DNA from 3 places in the Aneurinibacillus thermoaerophilus genome. Region 1 is predicted to be linked to each of the others. Evidence: riboswitches for the same ligand, from Rfam matches in the RefSeq annotation. Region 1 holds a riboswitch; each other region holds the start of a gene.
What was found. A riboswitch is a leader RNA that binds a small molecule or an ion and turns the genes downstream of it on or off. The one in region 1 is predicted to bind cyclic di-AMP.
Positions count from the first base shown of each region.

Region 1 (10,767 bases):
GGATATCCATCAATTTCTTTTTGTTCAGTAATTTGGTGGATTTAGCTACTTCCTCCGTACTTTCGAGAATTTTTTTGGTAAATTCGATCATGTAGTCATCGGCTTGTGTGATGTTATACATCTCAAAACGTGAAGCACATTGTTCCATGCCATCCAGAATGTCGTCCATCGCGTTCGCTAATTCGAGGATATCTTCTCTTTCCAGCGGGGTAATAAACGTCTTGTTGAGTGCTACAATAATTTCATGAATGTACTTGTCGCCTTTTGTTTCATATTCTTTCATCTTAGTGGCGAATTCTTTTAAATCTTCTTCGTTTTTAATTTTAAAATCAACGAAGTATTTCGCTGAGTCTCTGACATTGTCTGCGATTGTGGAAAGCATCTCCAGGAAAACATCTCGTTTTGCCGAGAAAATCATGCAACAATACCTCCAAAAATTTTTTCATACAAAGTTCATTTTAGCAAATCACGTTGGACATTGAAATCTTAATTAAAAATTTACCGAAAGACAACGTGGATCTTATAAAATTTACATAAACTTTACAAAGTAAAATATGCTTCTGCTTAGATAATAGTTTTTTTTATCAAAAATAACATGGAGATTGTCTTGTTTTTTTGCAGGGATTGCTGCATGCTATATTGAAAAGCAGGCACAATAGGAGGAGAAGAGAAAAAATGGAAACCATCGGCTTTATCGGAGCCGGGAGGCTAGGCACCGCTTTCGGCATTTATTTGGCGCGGCGCGGCAGGAGGGTCGCCGGCTATTATAGCCGCACATACGCGCATGCGCAAAAAGCTTCCGCATTTGTTAGCGAGACATGCCAGGCATTCCAAACAGTGCGTGACCTATTGGAACGCAGCGATTGGATCGCCATTACAACGAATGACGGAGCTATTGAACGTGTAACGGAAGAGATCGTCGATAGCGGAATACATATTGCAGGAAAGTTGATTTTTCATATGAGTGGAGCCGGTACTTCTGAATTATTGGCGCCGCTTACGGCCAAAGGCGCGCTAGTTGCTTCATTGCATCCTCTGCAAACGTTTGCTGATGGAGAATCGGGTGCACGAGCGATGGAGGAGGCAATGTTTAGCATAGAGGGTGAGGCGGCCGCAGTGGAAATGCTGAGCGCCTGGCTGGATGAATTGGGTCGCCGGTATTTTGTGATTGATGCCCGACAGAAGCCGCTGTATCATGCAGCTGCCAGCATCGCTTCCAATGGTCTGGTCGGTGTTATTGATTATGCATTGGAATTAATGAAGCTGGTCGGAATTGAGGAGGAACAGGCATTGCCAGCTCTTGTTCCTCTTATCAAAACGACGGTGCAAAATGTGGCTGAAAAAGGGACAGTTAGGGCACTGACAGGGCCGGTGGCGCGCGGAGATGTGGCAACGGTCGCGACGCATATCACGGCGATTCAAGGGTGCGCTTCTCATTTTGTGCCCGGTTATCGAGCGCTCGGACAGATGACGCTTTCCACAGCTAGGCGCGCGCAATTAAAAGATCAAGAAAAAATCACCGAATTGACGCGTTTATTTGAATAATTTATTTTTAGAGTTGCGCGGTAGATAGTTATAGAGAGAATGCTTAGTTAAGGTAGAAAAGGTGACATAAAATGATGATGCAACGCTTTTGGTTTGTTTTATTTATCGCGCTCCTCGTTTCGTATGAAATTGGCTTTAACAGCTTATTTATTATTTTGCTTTTTCTTCCCCTTACGGTAACGGAGCGTGACATGGAGCGGATACGATGTGCAAACCGCCATCAATGGCTTACGAACACACTTATTCTGCTGCTCATTGTTGGAATGGGCATTATTTCTACATTAATTTTCCAGGCCAATGAACCGTTGCATGCCTGGGCGCAGAAACAGCCGTTTTATTTTGACGCAAATGCATTCATGGCCTCTATTCCCTACAATGACGGATCATTTTTTTGGTTTCGGGAACCAACGGTACATGATCCATTGTATGACGTGTACGTTATTGGGTTTATCGCCGTATATCTTGTATACGCGGTGTATGCGTACATAACGGTGAATCGCCAAACCCTTGTTCGTCTTTTGTTCGTAAACTGGTTCGTGCACGGAATGATCGCCTTGCCGTTTTATTTATTTTTTAACGTGCATGAGGTGTGGTCGATCATGGGACATAACTGGGGTCACGTTCCTTATTCCGTGAAAAACTGTTTTCCGAGTCTGCATACGTCGGTCGCATTCTCTTGCTTGCTTTTGGCTTTGCGTGAGAACAGACGGTTTGCGACTCTGTGGAGCATTTATAGCGTGCTTATTATTTTTACGACGCTGTATTTGCGCATTCATTGGGTATTCGACGTGCTGGGTGGGCTTGTACTTGGCTGGGCGTTGTATCTTGTAGCCGAGCGGCTTGCACCGTTTATTATTGCGCGTTTGGAAGCAAGGGAAATGTTGCGGGCTTCACGCGCGGTAACGCGCGCCATTCCGATTCACGGAGAAAGCAAAGCTATACAGCGGATCAATCGTTAATAAAGAGGGGGCATAAGCCCTCTTTTTTTCTTTTAGATTGTCCCCGTCTGGTAAAGATGCGCGGAATTATAAAGTAGAAAGGCCGACGGGCCGAAGGGAAGGAGGGAGCAAAATGGCAGTAAAAGAAAACGTAAAGGCTATGCAGATGGTATTGTTGTTTGAAGACGGAATGGATGCCAAAGGAGACATGAAAGTAACGAAAAAAACGTATAAGAATTTGGCGCTGACCGTTAGCCAGGAAGACATCTGGGAGGTAGCCAATGCTTTAGGAGCGCTTCAAACTCTGCCGCTTGTTGGTGTCTATCAGATCGTAGAGCGCGAATTGATAGAAGCGTAAATCTTGATGTCTAAAAAGGTGAAGGAGGAAGACAAAATGAAAACGCTGGAATTGACGTTCACGATGAGCAGTGGCGGCACCATGCGGATTATAATTCCTAATCCGAAACTGCCGGTAGATTCGGTGGAAGTGGCCCGGGTGATGGACCTTATTGTGGATAAACAGATGTTTGTAACAAAAGCGGGCCATGTGGTCGGAAAGAAAGCTGCACGTTTGCTTGATCAGACCGTATCCTCTATCGTGGTGTAGGAGAAAAAGTGGTGAATGAGTGGGTAGCGTTTATTTCCAATGTCGGATTTCCGGTGACAATTACGCTTTATTTGCTTGTTCGCATTGAAGCAAAATTGGAGCAACTCGCATCCTCCATCACGCAACTGACGCAGACGCTTTACTCAATAAAGGAATAGGTGAAACAAAAGCGGCCCTTCCTCGCAAGCGGCGGGGCCGTTTCTCATGTAGACAAGTCATATTTATCTGGAACGGACGTATATATGACAGAAACGTTACGATTTTCATCACAAATTATGATAAATAAAAGTGTTATAATGTTGGTAAAGCGTTTTCATAAAGGAGGATTAAAATAGATGAAAGAAATAACGGATGTGGCTAGCCATCCGAAACTATATGAAATTCGTTTATTGATTTGTGTGGCGCAAGCAGATGGATACATGGATGAAGAAGAAAAGGAAAGAATTTTTCAGCAAGTAAACCTGGATACATTTACTGTGCGTGAGCGCCAGATCTTCCATGATGATTTGGAAAACCCGAAAGATCCGAAAGCGTTAGCATTAGAGGTAAGTCCTTATCTTACTACACTGGAGAAAATGATGTTGATTCGCAAAATGTTTAAGTTGGCGTCGCTGGACAAGGAAATTGTGTCGGAAGAAATTGCTCTTATCTACTCGATAGGGCAGGCGCTTGGTCTTGCCCTGGATAAAATCAAAGAAATCGAACAGTGGGTAAGGGAAGGGATTGCTTGGATGGCGCGTTGGGAAAACATTGTGACAAACCGTTAAGGAACTTTCGTTGCAAAATATATTTGTTGTGCTATTCATATGATTAGCATTAATAATAGAAGGAAAACGCATACATTTGTCGAACTTTTACTGCAAAAGTGTATGGAAAACGATAGGAAAAGTGAGGGCAAATGCATGAATAATGAAGGAGCGGCAAAATCGAAAGTACTGATGGAAAAAGAGGGACACCTTGCATTTGTAACACTGAATCGTCCCGATGAATTGAATTGCTTTGATTATGAAACGCTCACGCAACTTGAGCAAACTCTTGATCAGATCCGCTTTGACAGGGACATCCGTGCCGTCATTTTCACTGGGGCTGGAGAGCGTTCGTTCAGCACGGGTGCGGATCTGAAAGAAAGACGGACAATGAGCGAAGCGCAGGTACGCCAGTTTATCCATAAAATTCGCTTCGTGTTCGATATGGTAGAAGAGCTTCCCCAGCCGACCATCGCCGCGATTAACGGCTTTTGTTTCGGCGGCGGCTTTGAAATGGCGCTAGCCTGCGATTTTCGTTATGCGGTCGACTCAGCGAAGCTTGGCATGACAGAAGTAAGTTGGGCGATTATTCCGGGCGCAGGCGGGACGCAGCGCCTGCCCCGCCTTATCGGAAAAGGCAAAGCAAAAGAACTGATTTTGACAGCGCGTAAAATCGATGCGGCAACAGCTGAATCGCTCGGCATTCTTAACGGAGTGACAACGCGTGAGGGACTTATTCCTAAATGCCGGGAACTGGCGGAAGAAATAATGCAGAATGGGCCGCTCGCCGTTATTCAGGCGAAATATGCTATCAACTACGGGACGGAAGTTGATTTGAAAACCGGCTTGAAAATTGAAACGAAAGCTTATGAAACGATTATTCCGACTAAAGATCGCGTGGAAGCGCTCAATGCTTTCAGCGAAAAGCGCAAGCCGCAGTTCAGAGGAGAATAGTGAGAGGATGAGAAGACAAAAAACAGACCATAGCGAGGTATCAATCTCGTTATGGTTTGTTTTCTATCAGGCGTGTTGATTAGTCAATTTTAGCAGCATTTAGTTTGACACCCTGCTGTAAAAGCAGGGTGCGTATATTATTTAGTCACAGTAATAATTTTGTTGTAGTGGCCTGGTCGCGCATAGTCCGGTTCGCAGAGAATGACTATGCTTTTGTCATCTTCATATACTGAACTCACTTCCATTGTCCCGATGCTTTGCGTATTAATATCGAGGTAGAAATGCAAGCATTGGTGTTTATTTCCCATAATTTCGGCTGATACTTTTTTTAGAATTCCTTTCATTTCTTTCTTCTCTTGGTTTGTTTCCACTGTTACAGTCACTTTTTTCCCTATCAAAGCGGACAAGCATTTTTTAGCATCAGTTTGTAGTTCTTCCAGTGACTTTGCTTTATTTTCCCTCTTCAATACACTCCTGAAAAAGCTGACCATAATTCCTCTCCTTAACTTTGCCTACGAGGTTAGCTGACGGGTTCGGACACAAGGCAATGCCCTACACCAGAGGTGATTCACCCCTATTATATGGGTCCCCCGCTCCTTTCGGATTCGGCGATTGAATCATGATTGGATTATAATAAAGCACAGGCACGATTGTTGTCAATTAGATTTTTAGCGTGCACGGATTACGTGCTTTTGATGCTTTTCGTGTCGTTTTTTTCCCAGTAAAATAGTGTAGGAAAAAAAGAAAAGCGTGTCGAATACGTTGAGGAAAAGGCAACAGGAGGATGAAGCATGGTCAGACAATTCCTGCGCAAAGTATTTGCAGGACGAAAGCAGAAAGAACACGAAAGTGAGTGCGTGGATGCGGAACGGACGGGCGAGATACCTTGGGAAGAGCTAGCGGAGGAAAGTGCTTCTCTACCTAATTCGGGGGAAAATGAACATGGTTCAAACAGAGCGTTGGAACGACGTGATGAGCCGCAAATATATGTTATTACCCGGGAAAAAATTGAGCATCACAGTTATAAACAAATCGCTCGTATAGTGGAAGACATTTTAGGACAAATTGAGCTGGGGTTACGTCGAGAAGGTCGGCTGCAACTGCGTCTCTCTCCAGAACTGATGGCAGAAGCGGATGAATTTTTAGGCAAACGCATCGGAAAATACATTGAAGGGGCGGAGAGAGAAACCTATGATGCGACCGCATTTTTTGATTGGACAGATGAGGAGACGGCACAGATTTACCGGACGTTCGTGCTTCCTTCTCACCCGGAAAAACAGCGAACGTTTATGCAGAGCCGATTTGTGATGATTTATGATACGTGCGAGGCGCTTGGATGGGATGCTCGTGAACGGGCTACAGCGTTTGCCGAAGCCATTGGCTGGGAATTGGACGAAGCGGATTGGCGCCGTTTTGAAGAATGGTTGAAGATGATGTCGGAACGTATTGCGATGGAAGAAAAGCAGGCGGAGATAGGGGGGGAACCGGAGCGCGCAGAAGAGGAAGAAGAGCTGGCAGAAGATAATGAGTTCGCCCATATTACGCCCATCCAAATTTCGCGCGAAGAGGTTGAGCAGGAGGATATTTCAAAACTGGTTACTTTTTTTGACGAAGTGTTGCAAGACAAAGAACGGATTCGCCAGAAAAAGGCAGGACTTGTGTTTTCATTTTACGGTTTTTCCGGCGAACTGGAAGATGTTATGCAGAATGAAGCGGTGAACGCCTGGGCAAGTCGCCTTGTTGAACAATATCCGTACGTGTTTTATTTTCTTAATGACGAATACGTGCCGATGACGCGATTCGTTACTTCTATGGTGGTGACTTCGAGCGTTAACGGGGATGAAATTGTATTTAACGAGGAAGAACTGGAAAAGTTTATCGCATTTATCCGTGAGGCGCTTGCTCGTTTGGCGGAATGGACGGGAGAGAACCCGAATCTCATCATTCAGGAGTTTGAACAGAAATTGTTTTGGACATAGGAATGTCGCTTTTGGAACGAAGGTGCATCTTTCACAGAAAGGCAACGTAAGAGCGGAAAGAAGAGGTGAATGTTTTATCTCGATTTTGGCGAATGAATAGCGACGGGGAAAATATAAAGTGTAAGGAAGAGATAAAGATGGAGGAAAACAGAAAGCTGGAACTAAAAAAAGAAGTGCATCAGCGAGTCGTCCGAAATTTAAGCCGCTCGCTTTCAGAAGAATGGCAAGTTATAGGTGATATAGAGCGGCTGGAGACTATAACGCTGCGCCACTCCGAAAAGCAGGGCGGTGAACTAGAAATTAGGCTCACCCCGCTATTTACGAAAGTGGAGCAGCATGAATCAGAAAAAGAACAATGGATTGAGGATTTTGTGGCTAAAGTGGTTGTAACGGCCAGCGAAGCCGTGAAGGAGCATGCGCTACACGGCAATGAGACGCGGATTTATCCGGTTATTCGCCATCCTTCTTTTGTGAAAGCGGAGAAAAATAAAGAGGTGGTATGGCGCGAACATACAGCTGAAACTGTGCTGTTGTATGCGCTCGATTTGGAAACGAGCTATTTTTTGATTACTCGGGATATGGTCGCGGAGGCGAAGATAACAAAAGATAGATTGCACGAATTAGCGCTCGCTAACCTTGCGCGGCTTGAAAGTACGCCGAAGCAGGATCGTATTGGTAATAATGTATTTTACTTTTTTACAGGTGAGGATAGTTACAGCGCTAGCCGTGTGCTAAATCCGGATTTGCTATCTTGGATGGAGCAGAAAGTAAAAGGGAAAATGGGTGTGGCGCTGCCGCATCAGGACGTCCTTATTATTGCGGATTTGGCCGACGCCAAGGGAGCGTATATACTGGCGCAGATAGCGGTCGATTTTTCCATGCGTGGGGATGTGCCGATTTCACCGATTCCGTTCATGTACGAGAATGGGGAATTGGAACCGTATATGGTCATGCGGCATCCGAAATCGCGCCATAAATATCCGAGCTTGGGCGGTAAGAGAAAACGGCCACCAGAGCGGTAAGAATCCAAGCTTTTTTATGATACAGGAAAGGATATGTTACTTTACAGTGATAAAGAAACATATCCTTTTTCTCTACGAGGAAACACTATTTGTTGAATTTTGTCGACAAAAGAAATAGATAAAATATTCTGCTTTTTTTAAAAAAATATATTTATTTTGCTAACGTTTTCATATATAGTAGGAGGTGGAGTTACATTCCAAAAAAGTATAAGGAGGCATTTGTTCATGCAGTTAGCTTCCCCATCTTTACACCCGAATGTTGAAAAATTCCTCAAAGAGCCGAAAAAAATGCTTATTAATGGTCAATGGGTCGAATCGGCAAGCGGCAAAACATTCGAAACGGTCAATCCGGCAACAAAAGAAGTGCTATGCCAGGTGGCCGAGGGAGACGCTGAGGATATTAACAGAGCTGTTAAAGCGGCAAGAGAGGCTCTGAATGGCTCATGGAGCAAGATGACTCCGTCACAGCGGGGACAATTGTTGTATCGGCTGGCTGATTTGATTGAACAAAATGCGGAAGAATTAGCACAACTTGAAACGCTGGATAACGGAAAACCAATCCGCGAAACGCTGAACGCGGACGTACCGCTAACAGTTGACCATTTCCGCTATTATGCGGGGTGGGCAACCAAAATTTATGGACAGACGATTCCAGTATCCGTACCGAATTACTTTAACTATACAAAACGGGAGCCCGTAGGCGTAGTCGGGCAAATTATTCCATGGAACTTCCCGTTGCTGATGGCGGCATGGAAACTTGGAGCAGCGCTGGCCTGCGGTAATACAGTCGTACTGAAACCTGCAGAGCAGACGCCTTTGACCGCACTTCGTCTCGGGGAGTTGATTATGGAAGCTGGCTTCCCGGAAGGGGTCGTAAATATCGTGCCTGGCTTCGGCGAAACAGCAGGTCAGCCTCTGGTCGAACATCCTGACGTGGATAAGATCGCGTTCACCGGCTCAACAGAAGTAGGACGCCTGATTATGCAGAAAGCAGCGGGCACCCTGAAGAAAATTTCGCTTGAACTTGGCGGCAAGTCGCCGAACATTATTCTGCCGGACGCAGATATGTCGCGGGCGATTCCAGGTGCGCTAACAGGTATTTTCTTTAACCAAGGTCAGGTATGCTGCGCCGGTTCGCGTCTATTCGTTCACAAGAAAGTATACGATAACGTGTTAAGTGATATGGTATCGCATGCCCAGAAAATTAAAGTCGGCAATGGTTTATCCCCGGACACGGAGATGGGGCCGCTGGTGTCTGCTGAACAATTTAACCGTGTCATTGATTATATTGATATCGGACAGAGAGAAGGCGCACGCATGATAACTGCTGTGCGGGAAGAAGAAGCGTTGAAGCAGGGATATTTTGTGCAGCCGACCGTTTTCTCTGATGTGACGGACGATATGACAATTGCCCAGGAAGAAATCTTTGGTCCGGTATTGGCCGCGTTGCCGTTTGAAGACATAGATGATTTGGTTGAACGCGCGAATCGTACGATATATGGCCTTGCAGCGGGCGTATGGACACAGAATATTACCAACGCTCATAAACTGGCCGACAGAATCAAGGCAGGTACCATTTGGGTGAACTGCTACAATGTATTTGACGCCGCATCGCCGTTTGGCGGTTACAAGCAAAGTGGCATCGGACGTGAGATGGGAAGTTATGCGCTTGAACTTTACACCCAGGTCAAGAGCGTATGGGTCAACTTGCGTGGATAATATTTTAATGCAACTAAAACTCCTCGTAAAAATTACGGGGAGTTTTTCGTGTGTGCCCGGCATGAGTGTCATCTCTAGAGTTTAAGTCCCGAATGGCGAAGGTAGTAGTAGCCATTAGCTTATGGCAAGGGTGTCGACCGTGAGGTTAAATCTGAAGGAAGCCGGCGGCAACTCTTCGGCCTGAGGAACACGAATCTCATATGAGGCCAGCGTTCGTTGGATGAGCCTGCATGACAAGGCAAAGTTCGTATTGCTAAAGGCGAGCGAAGGTAAATGAGATAGCCGCAAAATAAGAAGCGATTCGACAACCTATTCCCCTGTACAGATGAAAGGAAAACAGAGAAAATAAAAGTAAAATTTTGTGCGGGGGGAAACGGGAAGGTGAAAAGGAACTTGGGAATCGTGCACTTTAGCAGGTACTTTTTGGTTCTTGCGATGTTGCTAGTGATGGTACGCATCTTCTTTTTCGCGCCATATGTAGTGGAAGGGGTCTCCATGTATCCGACTCTGGGAGACAATGAGCGTATCGTAGTTAATAAATGGATATATTATGTGCGAAACCCAAGATATGGCGATGTCATTGTTTTGCATGCGAATGATGAAGAAGATTATATTAAGCGCATTATCGGTGTCCCAGGCGATGAACTGGAATTAAAAAATGGTGTTTTGTACCGTAACGGCAAGATAGTGGATGAGCCGTACATTAACGAAGTTACGTTAGGGGAGTTTGACAAAATTAAAGTGCCGCCTAATTCGTACTTCGTGATGGGTGATAACCGGAACCGTAGTATGGATAGCAGAGAGATCGGTTTTATTTCTCGCAGCAAGGTGGTAGGAAAAGCGGAGTTTATTTTTTATCCGTTTCAAAACGTGAAATGGATAGAGTAGAAGAATGGTTTACACTGAAGTGTTTGTTAATGGTAAACACTGAAAAACTGGCGAAGCGTACCCGCCCGCGAGTTTTTCAGTGCTTTAATTTATGCTTTCGCGTATAGATGCTTCTTCATTTGTGTCCACTTCACTTTGAAAACCAATTTGCTTTTTGCTCCATATCCCATCATCCAAAACCCGTATGTTTCGTACATAAAGCTGGAAAAATGCATCTTTTGCCAGAATAGCAAATTTTCTGGTGCACTTTCAAGAATGATAACCCAGTGACGTTCTTTCGCATATTCTTTCATAATTCTAACCAGGTTAGCGCCGATATTTTTGCCGCGGTGTTTATGAGGAATGCGAATCATTCCGAGAAACATCGCT
Region 1 is NZ_CP080764.1:1,068,962-1,079,728, forward strand. It holds gene K3F53_RS05765 (DUF47 domain-containing protein) at 1-418, opposite strand, end outside; gene K3F53_RS05770 (Rossmann-like and DUF2520 domain-containing protein) at 676-1,545, shown strand; gene K3F53_RS05775 (phosphatase PAP2 family protein) at 1,617-2,504, shown strand; gene K3F53_RS05780 (DUF1659 domain-containing protein) at 2,617-2,841, shown strand; gene K3F53_RS05785 (DUF2922 domain-containing protein) at 2,878-3,090, shown strand; gene K3F53_RS05790 (YvrJ family protein) at 3,102-3,248, shown strand; gene K3F53_RS05795 (DUF533 domain-containing protein) at 3,426-3,857, shown strand; gene K3F53_RS05800 (enoyl-CoA hydratase-related protein) at 3,993-4,790, shown strand; gene K3F53_RS05805 (hypothetical protein) at 4,928-5,281, opposite strand; cyclic di-AMP (ydaO/yuaA leader) riboswitch at 5,285-5,411, opposite strand; gene K3F53_RS05810 (hypothetical protein) at 5,582-6,769, shown strand; gene K3F53_RS05815 (DUF1444 family protein) at 6,907-7,791, shown strand; gene K3F53_RS05820 (aldehyde dehydrogenase family protein) at 8,017-9,510, shown strand; gene lepB (signal peptidase I) at 9,892-10,398, shown strand; gene K3F53_RS05830 (N-acetyltransferase) at 10,488-10,767, opposite strand, start outside.

Region 2 (10,767 bases), 1.4 Mb from region 1:
AAAAATGTTTCTACGCTTTCGGAATGCAGTTCAGGCCCGCGAATACCTGCCCCGTAAGGCGTACGAATGACCATAGGCACAGCGAATTGACCGCGGGTCCGGTATCTCATCCGGGCAGCATGGGAAACAATCTGCTCGAATCCAGGATAAATAAAGGCCAAAAATTGTATTTCCGCCACCGGAATCATACCGTTAAGGGCAAGCCCGATGGCTGAGCCGATAATGCCCGCTTCAGCCAACGGCGTATCAACAACGCGCTCGGAGCCGTATTTTTCGATTAATCCTTCCGTCGCCCGAAAGACCCCTCCATTGATCCCGATGTCCTCGCCAAGAAGCATCACGCGCTCATCTTCTGCAAGCTTCTGATCCAACGCTTCCGTTATGGCTTGAATAATTGTAAGTTTTCGGCTCATCATTTCTTCCCTTCCTTATCCAGGATGTTTTGCAATTCTTGTTGCTGCTCCCGAATATGCCAAGGCATCTCAGCGTAAACATGGGTAAACATATCGCCTGGCTTTGATTTCGGATAGCTCTCCGCCTTTGCTAACTCCTCATCTATCTGAATATTGATTTCCTTCAGCCATTGCTCTTCCATGATCTCGTTCCATAAACCTTTTTTCTGCAAAAATAATTGAAGACGTTTGAGCGGATCGCGCTTCTCCCGCCATTCCCGGGAAAGAAGTTCCTGGGCGCGATATTTCTTTGGATCATCCGCCGTAGTATGCGCTCCGTAGCGGAAGGTAATCGCTTCAATTAATGTCGGGCCTTCGCCTTTTATTCCCCTTTCAACCGCTTTCTTTACAGTAAGCCAAACCGCGAAAATATCGTTGCCGTCTATGCGCACGCCTTTCATATCATAGGCATCCGCGCGTTGGGCAATCGTTTTCGAAGCCGACTGTTTTTCAAAGGGAACACTGATCGCATACCCGTTGTTTTGACAGAAGAAAATAACGGGAACCTTGTATACGCCGGCAAAGTTAAGCGATTCGTGGAAGTCCCCCTCTGAAGTCGCACCATCCCCCAAATAAGCGATGCTTACACTCTGTTCGCCTTTCAGCTTGCTGGCCCAAGCCGTGCCAACAGCGTGTACCGTTTGTGTAGCGATCGGAACACATGGAGGCATAATCTTTTTCCCTTCCGGACTTATGGAACCTTCCATATGCCCCATCCAATATAAGAAGACGCGAAACATCATCTGGCCATGGGTAATCGCTGCCGCGTGATCGCGATATGTCGGAAACAACCAATCGTGAGGCGATAAAGCCATCGCACTTCCTACCTGAGATGCTTCCTGACCTTCAAAAGGCGCATAGGTTCCCATCCTACCTTGTCTTTGTAAGATGATGGACTTCCGGTCAAACATTCTAACACGCAGCATATTCTTATACATCCTAAGCATAAGCGCTTCATCAATTTTTCCTTCGATACTTTCGCGAAGCTCCCCTTCAGGAGTTAAAACCTGGTACATCTCCGCCGTATTTTCCTCGCCCGGTACCGGTGTATTCGCTTTCAATTTGCCAGCCTGCTCCGGTAATCCATTTATGCTTACCGACATTTTTACCTCTCCCTTCATAAAATGTGATGACAACTGTATACATTCCATTGGATACATTGACATCCTATTATCGTTCAAGAGTAGAGAAGAAGTCATGATACTTTCTTTAATTAGCAAGAAGTATACCAAGAAGAAGAGGTTATGTTTTCAATATTTTCAGATTTCATATCAGATTAAATGTAAAATAATGATACATTTTGTTTTTCTTTATGTATCAAAATGAGAAAACAAAGTGAGCATCTCTTATTTTTGTTTAAAAATGATACATAAATTTATCATGAGATACCATATGCTTCCATTTTTCTGTATAAAGTAGCCCGTGATATTCCTAACATTTGGGCAGCTTCCGCTTTGTTTTTGCATTTGCTTACTGCCTCTTTTATTAAAGACATTTCCATTTCTCTCAAAGTAGGGAGTTGAATGGTTGGGGAAGAATCGGATGACGCGGAAGCAATATGCTCTGGCAAATCAGCCAAATCGAGGACTTGATTGTCATCCATAATAATGGCGAGTTCCAGAATATTTTCCAGCTCGCGGACATTCCCGGGAAACGGGTAAGCAAGCAAATGCCGGATAACATCTGGATGTACCTTTTTAACCGTTTTGTTCAACTTATGTCTCATCTTCTTTAAAATATGATGAACAAACAACGGAATATCCTCTTTCCTTTCGCGCAAAGCAGGAATTTCTACCCGTACGACATTCAGACGATAATAAAGATCCTCACGAAATTTCTTTTCCTTGACCAGTTTTTCCAGGCTTTGATTGCTGGCTCCTATAATACGTACATCTACTTTTTTCGTTTTCGTTCCGCCTACTCTAATTAATTCCTTAAATTGAAGCACCCGAAGAAGCTTGGCCTGAACAGATGGAGTTAAATCCTCCAATTCATCCAGAAACAATGTCCCCCCATCCGCGAGTTCAAACATTCCCTGTTTTCCTCCCCGCCTTGCACCGGAAAAAGCGCCCTCTTCATAGCCAAATAATTCACTTTCCAACAAAGTTTCCGGAATGGAAGCACAATTTACAGCAACGAATGGCTGTTTCGCTCTCTCGCTATGGTTATGAATAAAACGGGCCAGCATTTCTTTTCCGGTTCCGCTTTCCCCTTCAATCATGATCGTGGAGTCAACCCGCGCTGCTTTTAAAGAAATTTCCACAATTTTTTTCATGGCAGGACTATTTCCGATCAGCATATCATTCCCGTCAGCTAAATCGGCAAGCGATAACTTTTGCTGGAGATCTTTTATCGTATTTTCCGCTTCTGACAATCTGTGATTCAGCCGCAATATTTCGGTTAGATCGCGGAAGATCGATACAGCTCCCAGAAGCTGTTGCGTTTCGTCATAGATAGGCACAATATTTGAAATAACGACGCTGTCTCCTGCACGCGCTGGAATATCCAGCGCCGGGTAACCAGACTGTAAGACTTTTAAAATATTTGTATCAGAAACGACATCTTTTACATATTGCCCAATGAGCTCCTGTTTTGGGATTCCTGTGATTCGCGAGCATGCTTCATTTACATATAAAACTGTTCCCCGCTGATCAACGATAACGACCCCTTCATGGAAGAGGTTCATAATAGCGCCGCCCTCATCAATAAAATTTTTTACGTTCAAAGCGATCACCTTCCTGTTTTATTCTCGGTGCAAAATGTCTCAAAATTTTTATTTTACATCTACTTTTAGAATTTTCTCTAAATCACAATCTAAAATAAACAATTCCACCTGCTCCCCAAGTTTAGTACTTATATCACTGTGGCTTGAAATCACCTGACAACCGGTAATACGTGAAATCATCTCCTCCGTTTCCACGCTGTGTGACTCACGCAAAATACGCCGCATCTCCTTAACCAGCGGCTTCCCTCGCTCAATTTTCACCAGCGTCTTTTCTTCCTGGGTCAGCACCTCTTTTAAACGTACAATCACCATATCTTTAATAATATATGTCTTCGTTTCTCTTGGTCCTCTGCCGAGAATCTCCCGTAAAAATTTGATATACGCTTCACTGATCGTTGCTTCCATCCTGTTTTTTGATGATTGTCCCATAACAACGTCCCCCCTTTTTTTTCTACCTGTTTTTCTTCATAAAAAAAACCGAAAGAAGAGGATGTCTTCTTCCGGTTTTTCGCACTACAAACAAAGCTGTCACGATAGCAAGACAACGTTCCTCCTCTCGACACGCTTACGAGGTTAGCTGACGGATTCGGGCGTGAGAGTCGCCCTACTTGAATTTGCTATTCAAGATTCACCCCGTGCGGCTTATAATTTTGAATACCGCGGTTGGTTCCCCCGTTCCCTATTTGGGACTCAGCGATCAGGTTGGATGTGAATATTTACTTTTTATCAGCACTTCGATTGCCATCATTTCAAAATACATCAATGGGATGGATTTATATTATGTGTGCTGTTCACTTTTTGTAAAGAAGGATTAGCATTTATAAAGCGAAGAAAATCTAAATTTTTTTCAAAAAAACTTTTACTTTTCTTCTATATTCTCTTTTTTTTACTCTTTTTCTTTTGTTTGCTCCACTGCATAAAATAAAAATATTTTTCTTGCATGGCCCTGCTTCAACATAAAAAAAACAGATAATACGAAGAAATCGTAAAAAATAAGGAGATATAGTAAGAATATAAATGATTTTATCATTTTATTATTTTAACAAAACGTAATTTAGCTATTTTTTGTTTAAATTTTGGGTTTTGTTTTTTGTTTCAGTCCTCTTATAATGATTCACATAAAACAATTGCAAATTCGGCCTAATTCCGGAGCATCCGGAAGCGGAGGACCCACGTATTTGGGGTTAATCCTTACTTTTGTAAGGAGGGATGAGAATCGCTCTTTCGCCATCCTACCCGTCAGCTAACTTCGTCGGCTAAAGCGAAGGAGGTCTTGAGACCGCCTATTTGAGCAGTCTTTTTTTATTGTGCTTTACCGCCAGTAAAATGAGCCGCTCTTATATTTTGCAGGTCTTTTTATTTTTGAAAAAATCAAATAACACTGTTTCAAGAAAAAGAACAGGGAGACAGAATGCAAGTCCAACCAGAAGGGATGGGCAGGCATTAGGTAGACCGATCGTGCTTTTTCTCCAGCAGTGAATCGCATGATAAACCGGACTTACATGGGAACTTTTTTATCCGTTGCCTCTAATGGAATGAAAAAGTTCTGGTGTACTGGCGTCTATTACACCCGGTTTTCTTTCATCATGCGTTTCAAACGGAGAAGAGGTATGCATCGGTCTATTTTTTTTTTTAGAAAAAACTACGCGATATCCAAAAAAGGAGGATGGAGGAATGTTTCATGATGTCATCACTATCGCTCTATTTGTAGTATCATTCCTGATTTTTTGGGGATTTGCCTGGTTTTGCGATCGAGCATAAGGAGGTGATTGATCGATGGTTGCACTTAGCATGATTGCATTCCTTGCTATTGTTTATTTAATTTTCGTCCTTATGAGACCCGAAAAATTCTAATGCTACCTCTAATGCTACCAATGTCGATGACGAGGAGGAACGAAAATGAGTATAGGAATTATACAAGTAGCTGTCACTCTATTGATTGCATTACTATTAATCAAACCGGTAGGAAGCTATCTGGTTAACGTATTTAGCTATGAAAAAACCAGACTGGATCGTGTATTTGGGCCGGTTGAACGTTTATTTTATCGGATAATGGGTGTGCATGAAGAACAATCCATGGACTCGAAACAGTATGTGACCGCTGTGCTATTCTCTAACTTCGTTATGATGATACTCATATACGCTGTACTACGTCTCCAAAAATATCTGCCGTTCAATCCGGATGGTATTGATAATATGCCAAGCGCACTGGCTTTTAATACAGCAGCATCTTTTATTACGAATACCAACTGGCAGGCCTACAGCGGAGAAAGCGGACTGTCCTATCTCTCCCAAATGCTGGCCATCACATTTCCGATGTTCACATCTAGCGCAACAGGATTTGCAGTAGCTATCGCTTTTATTCGCGGTATATCTGGCAATAAAAATGAACTGGGTAACTTCTATGTTGACCTTGTCCGTCTAATAACCCGTGTACTCCTACCGCTTTCTTTCATCGCCGCGCTCTTTCTTGTCTTTCAAGGCGTACCGCAGACGTTACATGGTGCAGTGACCGCGACAACGCTGGAAGGGGCAAATCAGGTGATTACCAGAGGGCCGGTAGCTTCTCTGGAATCAATCAAACACTTAGGTACAAACGGCGGTGGTTATTTCGGAACAAACGCAGCGCACCCGTTTGAGAACCCGACACCGCTGACAAACCTTCTGCACATTTTATTTATGCTGCTTCTGCCCACTTCGCTTATTTATGCATTTGGCGTGATGATTAAAAACAAACGTCAGGGCTGGAGTGTCTTTGCAGCGATGAGCGTTATTTTCCTCATTATGCTCGGCACTGTACTCTTTCAGGAATATAAAGGAACGCCAGCGTTACATGCAATGGGCATTCACGGCAACATGGAAGGAAAAGAAGTTCGCTTTGGCTTTTTTGAATCTGCATTATTTACAGCGGTAACGACAGCTGCTACCACCGGCTCGGTTAACAATATGCATGATTCATTGACTCCGTTAGGTGGTTTTGTTCCGCTCGCAGAAATGATGCTCAACAACGTATTCGGCGGTAAAGGTGTCGGTTTATTAAATGGCCTGCTCTATGTCATTTTAAGTGTATTTATCTGCGGCTTAATGGTTGGTAGGACGCCGGAATTTATTGGAAGAAAAATTGAAGCAAAGGAGATGAAGCTGGCCTCCATTGCCCTTCTGATCCATCCGATTCTTATCCTGGTGCCAACTGCACTTGCCTTCCTGCGTCCAGAATCCATGGCATCTATCCTAAATCCGGGTTCGCACGGTATTTCTGAAGTGCTATACGCTTTTACATCCGGCGCAGCGAACAATGGGTCTGCTTTTGCCGGTCTTACAGCAAACACAAATTTTTATAATATATCAATCGGACTTGTCATGCTGTTCGGCCGCTACATCTCCATTATCGCTATGCTTGCTATCGCTGGCTCGCTGGCAACCAAGTCGAGAGTCGCTGCCTCTGTCGGAACTTTCCGTACTGATACGCCGCTGTTTACCGTCATTCTGCTAATGATGATTCTGATCATTGGCGCGCTAACTTTCTTCCCTGCTCTGGCGCTCGGCCCTATCGCCGAACATCTGGGGATGTAAAGGAACCTTTTGTCCGTTTGACTATAAATGAGGAGGATGTTGTATGGCTATCAAGCAGAAAAAGACGCTCAGCAAAGAAATGAGCACTCAAGCCGTTATCGACTCTTTTAAAAAATTAAATCCTGTCATGATGATCAAAAATCCCGTCATGTTTATTGTTGAAATCGGGACATTCATTACTTTTGTTTTATGTGTGGTGCCAGATGCATTCGGTCCGAGCACCGTAAGCCGTGGATACAATGTTACGGTCTTTCTGACTCTTTTGTTTACCGTCCTGTTCGCCAACTTTGCTGAGGCACTTGCAGAAGGACGCGGCAAGGCTCAGGCTAATACGTTGCGAAAAACAAAATCTGATACAATAGCTAAACTCTTGCAAAAAGACGGTTCGATTAAAGAGGTATCATCCACCCAGCTGCGTAAGGGTGATATTGTCCGCGTTGACGCAGGGGAGCTTATTCCATCTGACGGTGAAATTATCGAAGGCCTCGCTTCCGTTGATGAATCAGCCATTACAGGAGAATCTGCCCCAGTAATTAAAGAAGCAGGCGGTGACTTTTCTTCGGTTACCGGAGGGACGCGCGTAGTCTCCGATTATATCATTGTAAAAGTAACGACTGACCCGGGGGAGTCATTCCTTGACCGCATGATTTCTCTTGTTGAAGGGGCAACACGTCAAAAAACACCGAACGAAATCGCTTTGACTACCCTCCTGACCGTACTAACGCTCATTTTCTTATTCGTTATCATAACGATTGTACCGCTGGCTAACTACCTGCACATTAAGCTGGATACCGCAACATTAATTGCACTTCTAGTTTGCCTGATTCCAACAACAATTGGCGGACTGCTTTCCGCAATTGGAATCGCCGGAATGAACCGTGTTACCCAGTTTAACGTGCTGGCGATGTCAGGCAAAGCGGTCGAGGCAGCCGGCGATATTGATACGATGATTCTTGATAAAACAGGAACGATTACCTTTGGTAACCGTATGGCAGCCGAGTTTATCCCTGTAGACGGTGTATCGCAAAAAGATATAACGCCTGGCAGCTCTACAATCCTCCGTTAAAGACGAAACCCCGGAAGGACGTTCTGTTGTAGAGTTAGCAAATAAGCTTGGTGTTACGTGGCCAGAAAATGAATATGCAGATGCAGAGATTATTGAATTTACCGCAGAAAGCCGGATGTCTGGCTTAAACGTAAGCAACGGCACAAAGATTCGCAAAGGGGCGGTGGATGCGATTAAAGCGTTTGTTATAACAGCCAACGGCTCGATTCCGAATGATTTAGAAGAAAAAGCAAACCAAATCGCCAAGGCGGGCGGAACACCGCTTGCCGTGTCCATTAACAATCGCATCTATGGTCTTATCTATTTAAAAGATACGGTAAAACCAGGCTTAAAGGAACGGTTTGCTGAACTGCGGGCGATGGGGATTAAAACCGTTATGTGTACGGGTGATAACCCGCTCACAGCTGCGACGATTGCCCAGGAAGCCGGGGTAGATGAATTCATCGCTGAAGCCAAGCCGGAAGATAAAATCGAGGCGATCAAGCGTGAACAGGCACAGGGCAAGCTGGTTGCCATGACCGGAGATGGCACAAACGATGCTCCTGCTCTCGCCCAGGCTGATGTTGGTCTTGCCATGAATTCAGGTACGATGGCTGCGAAAGAAGCGGCGAATATGATTGACCTGGATTCCGATCCGACAAAGCTTCTTTCCGTGATCGCAATCGGAAAACAACTGCTGATTACACGCGGCTCGCTCACAACATTTTCCATTGCCAACGATATCGCTAAATATTTCGCGATTATTCCAGCATTGTTCATCGTGGCTCTGCCGCAGTTGCAGGCACTCAACATTATGCGACTCACCTCGCCGCAATCCGCAATCCTGTCGGCGCTCATCTTCAACGCTATTATTATTCCCCTGCTGATTCCGGTGGCGATGAAAGGTGCGAAGTATAAAGCGATGGATGCTAACCGATTGCTGCGTCGAAACTTATTGGTCTATGGTCTTGGCGGTATGGTCGCGCCCTTTATCGGTATTAAAGTCATTGATATGATGATCGCCGGACTTATGTAATTTAAACAAAGACAAGGAGGAATGATGATGAAATCGTTATATACTGCCATACGAGCTTCCATTCTCTTCATGATTGTCTGCGGCCTCCTGTATCCCTTACTTACAACAGAAGTTGCACAGATTCTTTTTCCCTTCCAAGCGCAGGGGAGTTTAGTTGAAGATAATGGAAAAGTTAAAGGCTCTGTATTGTTAGCGCAAGCTTTTACATCACCTAAGCTGTTTCATCCACGCGCTTCTGCCGCTGAATACGATCCGACCGCTTCCGCTGCAACGAATGCAGCCGTAGCTTCTCCAGATTATATAAAAAGCATGAAGGAAACGGTAGATGCAATAAAAAAAGAAAATCCTTCTCTGCAGAATAAAATCCCTGCTGATCTTGTAACAACGTCTGGTTCAGGTTTTGATCCTGACCTATCACCGGAAGCTGCGAAAGCACAAGTACCACGCATCGCCAAAGCAACCGGGTTAAGCGAACAGCTGCTGCTTTCCTTGATCGACAAGCATACGAAAGGGCGGCAGCTTGGTATATTTGGAGAACCCCGCGTCAATGTATTCGAGTTAAATCGAGATTTACTTGCACAAAGCAAATAACTTACAACAAAGCCGCCTCTACTAATCTAGAAGCGGCTTTTGGAGGTTTTTATACCATGAAAACATCGGCTAAAAAAAGAAGGGAAACGCCAGAAGAACTTCTGAAACGGATTGAAAAAGAATCCAGAGGCTATTTAAAAATCTTTATCGGGGCAGCCCCTGGTGTTGGCAAAACCTATATGATGCTACGCGAAGGAAACGAATTACTAAAAAAGGGCGTCGATATTATTATTGGTGTTATTGAAACACATGGCCGAGCTGCAACTGCAGCACAAATCGAGAACCTTCCTATTTTCCCACTGAAGAAAGTGGATTATAAAAACAAACAGTTAAAAGAGTTCGATTTAGAAGGAATTTTAGAAAGGAAACCGCAGTATGTGATTGTCGATGAGCTTGCGCATACAAATGTACCAGGTTCAAAAAGTCAAAAACGCTATGAAGATGTCATGGAATTGGTGAAAGCCGGCATAAATGTGATGACTGCGGTTAATATTCAGCACTTGGAGAGTTTAAATGATACTGTAGAGCAGTTAACGGGGATAAAGGTACGGGAACGTATTCCGGACTGGATGTTGAACGAGGCCAATGAAATCCAATTAATTGATACCCCACCGGAAACATTATGCGAACGCTTAAAAGCTGGTCTCATTTATCAACCAGAGAAAATAGAACAGTCACTGAAAAATTTCTTTCGTATTGGCAACTTGAACGCATTGCGAGAAATCGCGTTACGCGAAGTAGCAGATGACGTCGACGAACGTCTCGAATCATATAAACTTGAAAAAGGCATTAATGGAATGAAAGGGGCTAATGAAAAAATTCTCGTCTGTGTTAACTATAGGCCAAATGCAGAACGTCTCATTCGACGAGGATGGCGTATTGCGAGTCGCTTAAAATGTCAGTTATACATTTTAAATATTCCGCTTGTTCCCGTTCATAAAATGGATGAAGCAACAAGAAAGCAACATCGATTGCTTGAAAAACTTGCAAAAGATCTTGATGCCGAATTCCATATTCGCGCACCGGGTAGTCGAAAACCGGAGCAGCTTATTATTGAATTTGTAGAGGAAAAGGGTATTACACAGGTTGTTCTTGGTCAGTCAGCCCGCTCTCGCTGGGAAGAAATCATAAAAGGCTCCATCGTTACTAAAATTATGAAAGGTACAAAACATGTCGATATTTTAATCGTAGCCGATGGGGTTGATCATCGGGAATAAAATTTAGTGATGAACGAATCATTATACCAATGCCCAAGTTATTTTTGTTATCCGGGGAAAGTTTGCAAAAAATAGTATTTTTATTTGAAAATCCACTTCACCTTCCTATTTGGGAAATGTGAAAATTT
Region 2 is NZ_CP080764.1:2,420,408-2,431,174, forward strand. It holds gene K3F53_RS12625 (alpha-ketoacid dehydrogenase subunit beta) at 1-413, opposite strand, end outside; gene pdhA (pyruvate dehydrogenase (acetyl-transferring) E1 component subunit alpha) at 413-1,468, opposite strand; gene K3F53_RS12635 (sigma-54 interaction domain-containing protein) at 1,831-3,177, opposite strand; gene K3F53_RS12640 (Na-translocating system protein MpsC family protein) at 3,226-3,606, opposite strand; cyclic di-AMP (ydaO/yuaA leader) riboswitch at 3,726-3,883, opposite strand; cyclic di-AMP (ydaO/yuaA leader) riboswitch at 4,305-4,450, shown strand; gene K3F53_RS19935 (potassium-transporting ATPase subunit F) at 4,969-5,031, shown strand; gene kdpA (potassium-transporting ATPase subunit KdpA) at 5,083-6,750, shown strand; partial or broken gene kdpB (potassium-transporting ATPase subunit KdpB) at 6,794-8,831, shown strand; gene kdpC (potassium-transporting ATPase subunit KdpC) at 8,853-9,422, shown strand; gene K3F53_RS12665 (universal stress protein) at 9,479-10,639, shown strand.
Region 2: linked by a shared signal. The riboswitch ahead of K3F53_RS12640 (Na-translocating system protein MpsC family protein) and the one ahead of K3F53_RS05805 (hypothetical protein) in region 1 are both predicted to bind cyclic di-AMP.

Region 3 (10,767 bases), 1.6 Mb from region 1:
GCGACTTTCATCTCTTCGTTAATGTCTGTCGCGCGGCAATCAAAAGCACCACGGAAAACGCCCGGGAAGCAAAGCACGTTGTTAATTTGGTTCGGATAATCAGAACGCCCGGTCGCAAGTACACGTACGACGCCTGCTGCTTCTTCCGGATCAATCTCCGGCTGCGGGTTGGCCATAGCAAACACAATCGGATCTTTTGCCATTGTCTGTACCATCTCTTTGGTAAGAATGTTACCACGCGATACCCCAATAAATACATCCGCACCTACGAGCGCATCCGCCAATTGTCCCTGCATATTATCAGGATTTGTCATTTGCGCGATCTCTTCCCACACAGGGTTCTCATAAGAAACGGAGCGGGACAAAATACCATCGCGGTCTACGCCAATAACCTGCTTGGCGCCAGCGTTGAGCAAAATCTTCGTGCACGCTACACCTGCTGCTCCCATGCCTGTTACAACAATTTTTACGTTTTCAATATCTTTGCCAACGATTTTCAGCGCGTTTAATAGGCCGGCCAGAATGACAACCGCCGTACCATGCTGGTCATCATGAAATACCGGAATATCCAGGCGCTCGCGCAGCGCTTTTTCGATTTCAAAGCAACGCGGCGCGGAGATATCTTCCAGATTAATTCCGCCAAATGCTGGTGCCATGCGGGCGATCGTTTCGATAATTTCATTCGTGTCTTTCGTATCAAGGCAAATCGGGAATCCATCCACGTTTGCCAATTGTTTAAACAGCATCGCTTTTCCTTCCATTACCGGCATCGCCGCATAAGGGCCAATGTCACCAAGACCGAGAACGGCGGTACCGTCGCTTACAATCGCTACCGTATTGCGCTTAATGGTCAGCTTGTACGCTTTATACGGATCTTCTGCAATCGCTTCACACACGTTCGCCACACCCGGCGTATATACGCGGGACAGATCTTCCCGGTTTTGAATGGGGATCTTCGGTTTTATTTCGATTTTACCACCGATATGGCTCAAAAACGTCCGATCCGATACGCTTACAATTTTCACGCCAGGCAACATCTCGATACTTTTGATGACTTCGCTCACCTGAGCTCTGCTTTTCGTATTAATTGTATAGTCACGCACCGTATCTTCATTGGACGAGTGAACAACGTCCATTGCCACAATGTCGCCGTTCGCTTTGCTTACCGCTGTCGCAATATCCACGAAGTTTACCTTGCGCGCATCCATTTCCAGGCGCAAAATAATACTCGTTCCTAAAGATGTAAATGGCTTCATAGTCTCCTCCTTTTCCCGCCAATGCTGAAAAATGACGAGATTGTGAACAATAATACAACAGTTTATTTTAACCTTAAATCTCGGAAAAAGAAAAGACCGGAAGCATTTTTGCAAAATTCGTACCGTACTTTATCTTATGTCTCCACGGTTATAAATCGGATTCATACCCGCTTCCTCCGCTCCGTTTGCCAGTGAATGCAAACTATTTATAATGGAAGTAAGCCGGACAAGATGCTGCTGTACTTGCTCCGGTGACTGTGTCTTTTCTTTTAGGCTTGTCGCACATTCGATCAACTGATCGGCAAGCCTATGCGCCAGCGTAATATCAAATGGCTGATACATACTTTTCACCTCACGTTACGGTTCTCTCTTTTAGTATGAAGGAAAAAAACAAAAGCATACCCTTTCCTTAAGCGGAAAAGCTAACAATAGTGCTGTTACTTCTCGCTTGGCTGCGACAAAAACGGTACAATATATAGCACAATAGCGGGGCAATCCTACGTGATGTAATCATAAAAGGCGATCCATCCAGATGCAGAACTTTTCGTCTTTAGTCGTTTAACTTCTTAAACCAAGATGGTATAATGCAATGAGAAACAAACAGCTCATTGCATTTTTATTCTTTGAAACAGGCAAGAAGGGAGAGAAAGCATTCATGAAAGAAATGAACGCTCAGCAAATTATCGAATTTATCCAAAAAAGTGAAAAGAAAACTCCGGTTAAAGTACATATTAAAGGTAATATTGATGGAATCGACTTCGGGGCAAATACTAAATCTTTCATTACAGGCAATGTAGGCGTACTGTTCGGTGACTGGAAAGACATCCAGCCGGCACTTGAAGCTAACAAAGACAAAATCGAGGACTACGTAGTGGAAAACGACCGCCGCAATTCCGCCATTCCTCTACTTGATATGAAAAACATCCAAGCGCGCATTGAACCGGGCGCGATTATTCGTGATCAAGTAGAAATCGGCAACAACGCCGTAATCATGATGGGCGCCATGATTAACATCGGCGCGGTTATCGGCGAAGGAACAATGATTGACATGAACGCTGTTGTCGGCGGCCGCGGCACCATCGGAAAGAATTGCCATATCGGTGCCGGCGCAGTCATCGCAGGTGTGATCGAGCCGCCATCCGCAACACCAGTTGTTATTGAAGATGATGTCGTTGTCGGTGCGAATGCTGTAATTCTTGAAGGTGTACGTGTCGGAAAAGGCGCAGTTGTTGCGGCTGGCGCAGTCGTCATTGAAGACGTGCCGCCATACACGGTGGTAGGCGGCACACCGGCGCGCGTCATCAAACAGATTGATGAAAAAACAAAGGCAAAAACAGAGATCAAACAAGAACTTCGCCAGCTGTAATGTACCCATGAGGTAGCAGTAGGAGGTGAGAGGAACATCACCATGAACGCGCAGCCCTTCATTGCGATTCGCCGTGAACTTCACAAGATCCCGGAACCGGGATTTGCGGAGTTTAAAACCCAACGCTTTTTGCTAGACTATTTGGCCACACTTCCACAGGAACGAATGGAAATTAAAACATGGCGCACTGGCATTCTCATCAAGGTAAAAGGGGCAAATCCTACTAAACGACTTGGATACAGGGCCGATATGGACGGGTTGCCCATCCCAGAAGAAACATCCTATGCATTCAAGTCTACACATCCGGGCTATATGCACGCCTGCGGCCACGATATGCACATGGCTATTGCGCTTGGTGTACTGACATACTTTGTGGAAAATCAGGTGAAAGACGATTTAATTTTTATTTTTCAACCTGCGGAAGAAGGCCCGGGAGGCGCGCAGCCGATGCTCGCAAGCGAAGAATTCAATGAATGGCGCCCGGATGCTATTTTTGCCCTGCACATCGCGCCAGAATATCCGGTGGGTACGATAGCGCTAAAACCGGGCATCCTGTTCGCCAATACATCCGAGCTGTTCATCGATTTATACGGCAAGGGCGGTCATGCGGCGTTCCCGCATACAGCCAACGATATGGTCATTGCGGCGGCCCATCTGGCAACCCAACTGCAAAGCATCGTCTCCCGCAATATTGATCCGCTCGACTCCGCAGTTGTTACAATCGGAAAAATCGAAGGTGGCACAAAACAAAACATTATCGCTGAGAAAGCCCGCCTTGAAGGAACGATCCGCACCCTTTCAATGGAATCAATGCAAAAAGTAAAGTCGCGCATCGAAGCGCTCGTCCGCGGTACAGAAGCTGGCTTTGAATGCCAAGCTGCGATTGACTATGGAGCGAACTACTGCCAGGTATACAATGATGAAACGCTGACCCACGAGTTTATGAACTGGGTAAAAGATACGGGTGTCGCCGCCCTTATCGAATGTAAAACTGCGATGACCGGTGAGGACTTCGGCTACTTCCTCGCCGAAATTCCAGGTTTTCTCTTCTGGCTCGGTGTCGATACGCCATACGGACTGCACCACGCGAAAATCGAGCCGAATGAAAGTGCGATTGAAGTCGCCATTCGCGTGCTTACACAATATCTTTCGTGGAAAGCTTCGTAAAAGTCATCAAATCCAATAAAAATAGAGCGGCACTTTTTGTCCGCTCTATTTTCGCGTTAATATTTATTATCAGGTGTCAATACTTTATGATATAATAATACTGCTTGTTTGAGATAAGAAAAAAAGCGGGTGAAACCAAACAATGGAATACAATGAATTTAAAGAGATTGTGCTGGGACGGCGAAGCGTCCGGAAGTTTACAGAACAGCCCGTTAGCGCGGAGCAAGTGAAAGAACTGATTGACTGCGCCAGATACGCGCCAAGCGATACCAACTCACAAACATGGGAATTTATCGCGATTTTAGATAAACAAAAGATTCAAGAAATTTCCGATATGACATGGGAAGAATTGCATAAAATTGCGAATGAAGCACAAAAACGAGGGCTGCAGAAGGAAGGTCGCTTGCTGACAAGATCGTTCGGGCCATACGCCACCGCATTTACCGGTGCGCCTGCGCTCATTGTTTGCTTGGCTACGCCTTATACTTCCAAGTTCCGAGACAAAATTTTTGAGCCGCTTGGAATGATCTCATCCTCCGTATGGGAAGAAGAAGGAATTAAAAGCAGTTGCCTTGCGGCGCAGAATCTCATGCTTGCCGCTCACGCGATGGGAATGGCAACTTGCCCAATGACAGGCCCTGTATTGCTAGCTCAAGAGCGGTTGCGTGACTATTTACAAATCGGGTCAGAAAAACAAATTAACATGGTTATCGCGCTTGGATATCCGGCCGAAACTCCGGCGAAATTGCCGCGCAAACCAGTGGAAGAGATTTTACATATTATATGAACAAGCAACGGCAGAAAAGCCGCTTCGCGGCTTCCTGTCGTTTTTCTGTTTTTAGTGTTCGCCCTTGCTCTATACAATAAAACAGGAGGCTTTTTCTCATGGGCGTTTCTTCCCATAATACCATTCTGCTTTTTGACGGAGTATGCAATCTCTGCAATCAGGCGGTAAAGTTTATCATTCCACGCGATCCGCAGAGAAACTTTCGTTTCGCTTCCTTACAATCGAATACAGGCCAGCGCTTACTGCAACAATACGGTCTGCCTAGCGATACACTCAACAGTGTCATACTGCTAGACAATGGCAAAGCATATACCAAATCATCCGCAGCGCTCCGTGTGGCACGTAAACTAGGCGGAATTTGGTCCCTGTTGTATGTATTCATCATGGTTCCCCGTCCGCTTCGAGATATAATATATAATTGGGTTGCTCGCAATCGCTATCGCTGGTTTGGAAAGCTAGAAACATGTATGCTACCGCCCCCGGACATAGGCGAGCGCTTTCTGAAATAAAAGTTAAAGCATGAGAAGAAGCCCCGAATTTGTTCCGGGGCTTCCGTTTTCCATGTATGATTATTCGTCTCCACCGTCAAACATATCACCGAAGAAGTCACCGAAACCGCCTCCGTCGTCCCCGCCGTCAAACGCGCTTTCGATTGCGTCTCCCCCTCCTACACCGTCCATCACTTCATCCATAATCTCAGACAAAATCATACCGCCAAGCAAACCGGCAGCAAAGCCGCCCATCGCCCCGGCAAAGCCACCATGACGGTGGTGATGATGGTCATGTTCCATCATTGAGCGTTGATGGAGATACGCGTGCGGATTGTCTACCATTTCTTCCATCACACCGCGCAAATAGTCTGCCACACTTGCAGGATCAGCAAGCAGCTCGTTGGAAAGCGCAACTTCGTGTTTGATTTCCACCTCATGTCCAAAGGAAGGCAGATCCAATTCAAGCAACAGGCGGATTTGCTCCTCTTCGATAGCAGCGATAAACTCTACTTCTTTTACCCTGTCCCGCAAAAATGTGGTCGGGAAAAACTCAAACTCCTGTGCGTAGCCGTTGAACTTGCGGGAATCATGTTTTTCGCGAAAGCCTAACTGCTCAAAAGCAGCAATAATGTTTTGGAAGCGCTGCGGCGGATTAACGCGAATGTAGTCGCGGTCCTGATTGTCTACCCCCGCTGCAATATCGAGATTGGTCACAAAATAATATGCTACCGTATGGCTTGAAATCAGCAGATCTTTCGGCAATTCATACCGAAACGGAAACACCTTTCTTTCTTCCGCCCCAATATTAAAATTGCAGGCAAACGGAATGGTAGCGATAGCCTGCCTGTATTCGTTTTGCTTCGTGCGAATGGCCATCATAAACTGAACGTCGATTTTTTTTATGTATTGTTCGACGGCACCACCCTGAATCACAAGCTCTCCTTCGACTGTATCGCCAAGTATAAACTCGCTATTGCGAAGTACCAGATCTACTCTGGCCGACCCGAATCCCAGCTTCGCCATCATCTTTTTGAACATCTCAACGACTCCCTTCCTTACCGAATGATTCTAACTATCCTGAGATTTTATGCAAAAAATACCTGGCTATAATTGTTATCCGTTATACAGCATAACCTTATTCTTCTATCCGTGTATGCTATACGTGGCAACATTATAAAAGTTTCAGCTATTTTTCCACTTTGCGATCCGGAAATGCTTCCTTAATGTTCTTCCATACGCCGCGCTCCGCTTCCCGCGCTTCCGTTTGCCATTCGCGGATCTGGTCGACGTATTTTACATTCGGCGGAAACGTCGCCAGGCGCGCCAGACCACTTCTAACAAGCGTACCATTGAAAAATTCCCCTTTACCGTCTTTCACATCAAGATATACATAACGCAGCCACCGTCCGTACCGATCCGTGGACTGGACATCTTTTTCAAGCCAAACTTCCTTGCCTTCTAGACGCCTCGTCGTATATTGCTTTGCTTCTTCTCCGAGATATCCTTTCGGCCGGTTTGGTGCTTTCGATTCCGGCGTATCAACAAGAATCAACCGTATCTTCCGTTCTTTTCCCTTCACATTTACCACAAATGTGTCCCCATCCACGACTCTAACCACTTTTGCCTTCTGCAGTTGCTGCTCGTTAACATTTACGACTGCCTTTGTTTCTTGAAAACTGTCCTGGGAACCTGTGCTACAGGCAGCAAGTATCCATACGCAAATAAACCATATGATAGACAAGCTCGCCTTTCTTCCCATGTCTCATCCACTCCACTTCATTTTTGTTCTAGATATGTTTTCCAGATAGAAAAAACTCGCGGACAAATGCTTCGCAAGTTTTTCCTAATCATCAAGATAAAAACCAGCCTATCGACATAGACTGGTTTTTATCTTAGTCATATTTTCTATTTTACAACACGACGGGCAGTTACATAATACTTTTTATACCAAGAACTGTTCAAACTGCTGATCGTAACATTATATTTCGTGTTGGCCATATGCAGAATTTTTCCACTCCCGATATATATACCAACATGAGTAATATCCCATTTGTTTTTCTTAGTGCTAAAAAATACTAAATCTCCTTTTTTTAGCTGGTTTTTTGGAACGTATGAGCCAAGCTTTACCTGTTTGTCATCATCCAGCGTATTTATGTTAATTCCGTTCTTTTTGAATATATAATAAATAAAACCGGAACAATCCATATATTTTCCAGGCACATAGGCATGTCTGTACTTTGCTTTGCCAATCAGGCCTTTGCCAGTATTGATAATATTGTCAATCACACGACTTTCGTTACTGATATTCAAAGTACTTCCGTATTTTGCAGAAATATCTGCAGCTTCTGCCTGCATGGGTGCAGCCATTCCCCCAAGCAAAATTCCTGCTGTTAATAGACTTGCTGTTACTGCTTTGAAATTTTTTTTCATGATTCCCTCTCTTATCTGCCGACGAGGTTAGCTGACGGGTTCGGTCGAAAGACGCCCGACCGCGCATGCGCGGTTTCACCCCAAATCATTGGTTCCCCCGTTCCAACGTGTATCAAAATTGGATTAGGCATATGTTTTGTTTCATGTATACCATAACGTACATAGAATACGATTTCATTATAATAAATGTGGATATGAAGCCTCTTTTTGTAATTAATTTCATATACTTACATCATATATAGACGGTCAGATAAGCCTTTCAATAGGCGAACTCAAACCAATAAAAAAACAAATAGACGGCCCGATTCTGAGCCGTCTGTTCGCTTTCTTTATTTGATTTTATGTTGAGTGACTACAGAAGGAGAGTCTGTAATGGTGTTTCTAACTGCCTATCCAGTATAATTGCAATAATAAGAATAACAAAAAAAATACTGGCTAATTTCATGTAGTTTTTCGGATCTCTGTTTCGCATAACGGAAACAATTGCTAACGTCCCAAATAAAATGAGTCCCGCAAACCCTATAAGTTCCATTAACGCCCACATAAAAATGAAGCCTCCTTTATATGTTCAACCACTTCATCCTGAGAAGCTCCGCATATTCATTAAGATAAGAGTAACATAAGTTCCTGAAAAGACAAAAAGAAAGAAGCATCAAGTATATCATGGCAAAAACAAAAGAAGGTTATCCAGTCTAAAACAGTAGGAACAACCCTATTGTGTATATCTTACTGCTAAATGTCAGCCATACGAAAAACCCCTGCACAGGGGTTTTTCGCTAACCAAATTATCCATTCAAATCATCTGCTCAGACAATTGCTGCTCTCCCTCTTTTTCTTCCCCAAAATGCACAGTCCAGGTAATCACTTTTCCGGCAACAATAACCGCCAGAATCGTATAAAAAAGTTTATCTAAAGGCAAAAAGAATGAAGATAAACCTAATACGATTAAGTCTAAAATGAGAAACACGGTTCCTATCGATATACCGGTACCTTTACTGATAAAAAGACAGAGCAAATCCTCTCCACCCGTTGTTCCGCCATAGCGCAGGACAAGTCCGGCACCATAACCGGTGATAATCCCCGAAAGAACGGAAGCCAGCACCATCATATGGCTAAAATCAAAAATCAACGGTGAATACAATTCGCACAACTCATAAAATAAGGAAAAAGCAAACGTGCCTAAAGCCGTCTTTAAGATAAACTGCGGACTTTTTTTGAAAAGAATCAGGATGAAAAACGGGAGATCAAATAGAAGTATTGTGATTGCAGGTGAAAAGTCAAATACGTACTTAAGCAGAAGAGAAAGACCGACAAAACCACCTTCTAATAAATTGTTTTGGAAATTAATGTGGTAATAGCCAAAAGCCAAAATAAACGTTCCTAACAAAATCATCAAAACCGAGCGAATACTTTGTTTCCTCATATAAGAAGCCTCTTTCCGTAGTAGTGTAATAACAACTAACTACGGCAGAGGTTCTATACGATTGTTTTGTTCGCATAATCTCCCATCCGTAGTTAGTTGTTTTGACCTATGTTCATAACAACCTGACTACGGCGCTAAATATATGAGAGATCAAACCGCTTCCATATCTGCCTGGCAGGCAACATGGTTTCGAACCCTTTCTTTATAAATTTATTTTGATAATTTGATTATATCATATTTATACAAATCATGGCTAATAAAAATAACCAGGTTCTGTTACCAAGATACAAATCATAAAAAGTGTTAAAAAGAGCTGTACCATCTATTCGGTACAGCTTTTTTATCGTATTTTCCCTTGCTTAAGGAATAACACCCGATTTCCAAGCTTCTTCGCCTCTTCTTCATCGTGTGTAACAAGCAGCACGGGAATCCTCCACATACGATGTAATTCCAGAAGCTCATTCTGACATTGCAAACGCGTGTCCTTATCCAGCGCGGAAAAAGGTTCATCCAGAAGCAACAACTCTGGCTCTGTCGCCAGCGCCCGTGCCAGCGCTGTCCGTTGTTTTTCTCCACCGGAAATTTGATGAGGATATTTGGGCAAAAGATGTGAAATCTTAAGGACATCCAACAATTTCTCGATTAAAGCGCGCTTCTTATGATCACGTTTATTTCTTACTCCATACAAAATATTTTTCTCCACGGTCATATGCGGAAAAAGGGCATAATCCTGGAACAAATACCCGATCCGTCGCGCTCTTGTAGGTAACGGCTTGGCCTTTCTGTCAAAAAACACCAAACCATTGAGCTGAATCAGCCCGGCATCAGGCTGAACAATTCCAGCGATGCTATTTAAAATCGTGGTTTTTCCAGAGCCGGAAGGACCGAATAAAATAATAATTTCATCTTCAGCTTCAAATTGAACATCCAGAAGAAAGTGCGGTAACTTTTTGCATATCTCAACGCTTAACATCTTTCATTCACCCTCTTTGCTTTCGGCGAAACGGCGCAGATTCCTGCGGCTCCACCAATTGAGCCACATCATCGTACTAAATCCGAGCGCCACAATCACGATCACCCAATACGTAGCTTTCTCTATTTGCCCTGCTTCTACCGCAAAATAGATCGCCAGCGGAATGGTGTCCGTTTTTCCCGGAATATATCCGGCAAGCATGAGCGTCGCTCCAAATTCTCCAAGCCCGCGAGCAAAAGCAAGCACCAATCCTGCCAATATTCCGGGCCATGCCAGAGGAAACGAAACCGTCCAAAACACTCGCCATTCCGATGCCCCCATCGTGCGCGCGGCTTGTTCCAGTTTTTTATCCAAAGATTGAAAAGCGGCGGCAGAAGACTGATACATCAAAGGGAAAGAAACGACCACAGAAGCAATCACCGCCCCGATCCATGTAAACACAATTTGTACATCGAACCATTCCAACAGCCAGCGACCTACCCATCCGTTCTTTCCAAATAAGATAAGAAGCCCGAATCCGACAACGGTGGGCGGCAGGACAAGCGGTAACAGGAATAGTGATTCGATCACACTTTTTCCTGGAAAATTCTTACGAGCAAGCACAAACGCAATCAATACTCCGGTTATAAAGACGATAAGCGTAGATATCCCGGCCACTTTTAAAGACAAAAACAGCGGCCCCATTGTCATGTCAGCCATAAAGTATCAACCTTGTTTATTTAAATCCATATTTTCCTAATATTTCTTTGCCTTTTTTACTCGCCAGATATTTCAAAAATGCCTTAGCCTGGTCAGCATGTTGCGTGTTCGCCGTTACCGCGCCAGGATAGACAATCGGCTTGTGCCATTCCGATTTGGCGATAGCCAGCACTTT
Region 3 is NZ_CP080764.1:3,163,683-3,174,449, forward strand. It holds gene K3F53_RS16310 (NAD-dependent malic enzyme) at 1-1,256, opposite strand, end outside; gene K3F53_RS16315 (hypothetical protein) at 1,386-1,598, opposite strand; gene dapD (2,3,4,5-tetrahydropyridine-2,6-dicarboxylate N-acetyltransferase) at 1,912-2,622, shown strand; gene K3F53_RS16325 (N-acetyldiaminopimelate deacetylase) at 2,665-3,789, shown strand; gene K3F53_RS16330 (nitroreductase family protein) at 3,932-4,576, shown strand; gene K3F53_RS16335 (thiol-disulfide oxidoreductase DCC family protein) at 4,675-5,085, shown strand; gene K3F53_RS16340 (sporulation protein) at 5,146-6,105, opposite strand; gene K3F53_RS16345 (thermonuclease family protein) at 6,254-6,826, opposite strand; gene K3F53_RS16350 (C40 family peptidase) at 6,973-7,497, opposite strand; cyclic di-AMP (ydaO/yuaA leader) riboswitch at 7,499-7,637, opposite strand; gene K3F53_RS16355 (hypothetical protein) at 7,850-8,041, opposite strand; gene K3F53_RS16360 (YitT family protein) at 8,291-8,920, opposite strand; gene K3F53_RS16365 (ATP-binding cassette domain-containing protein) at 9,261-9,893, opposite strand; gene modB (molybdate ABC transporter permease subunit) at 9,897-10,592, opposite strand; gene modA (molybdate ABC transporter substrate-binding protein) at 10,609-10,767, opposite strand, start outside.
Region 3: linked by a shared signal. The riboswitch ahead of K3F53_RS16350 (C40 family peptidase) and the one ahead of K3F53_RS05805 (hypothetical protein) in region 1 are both predicted to bind cyclic di-AMP.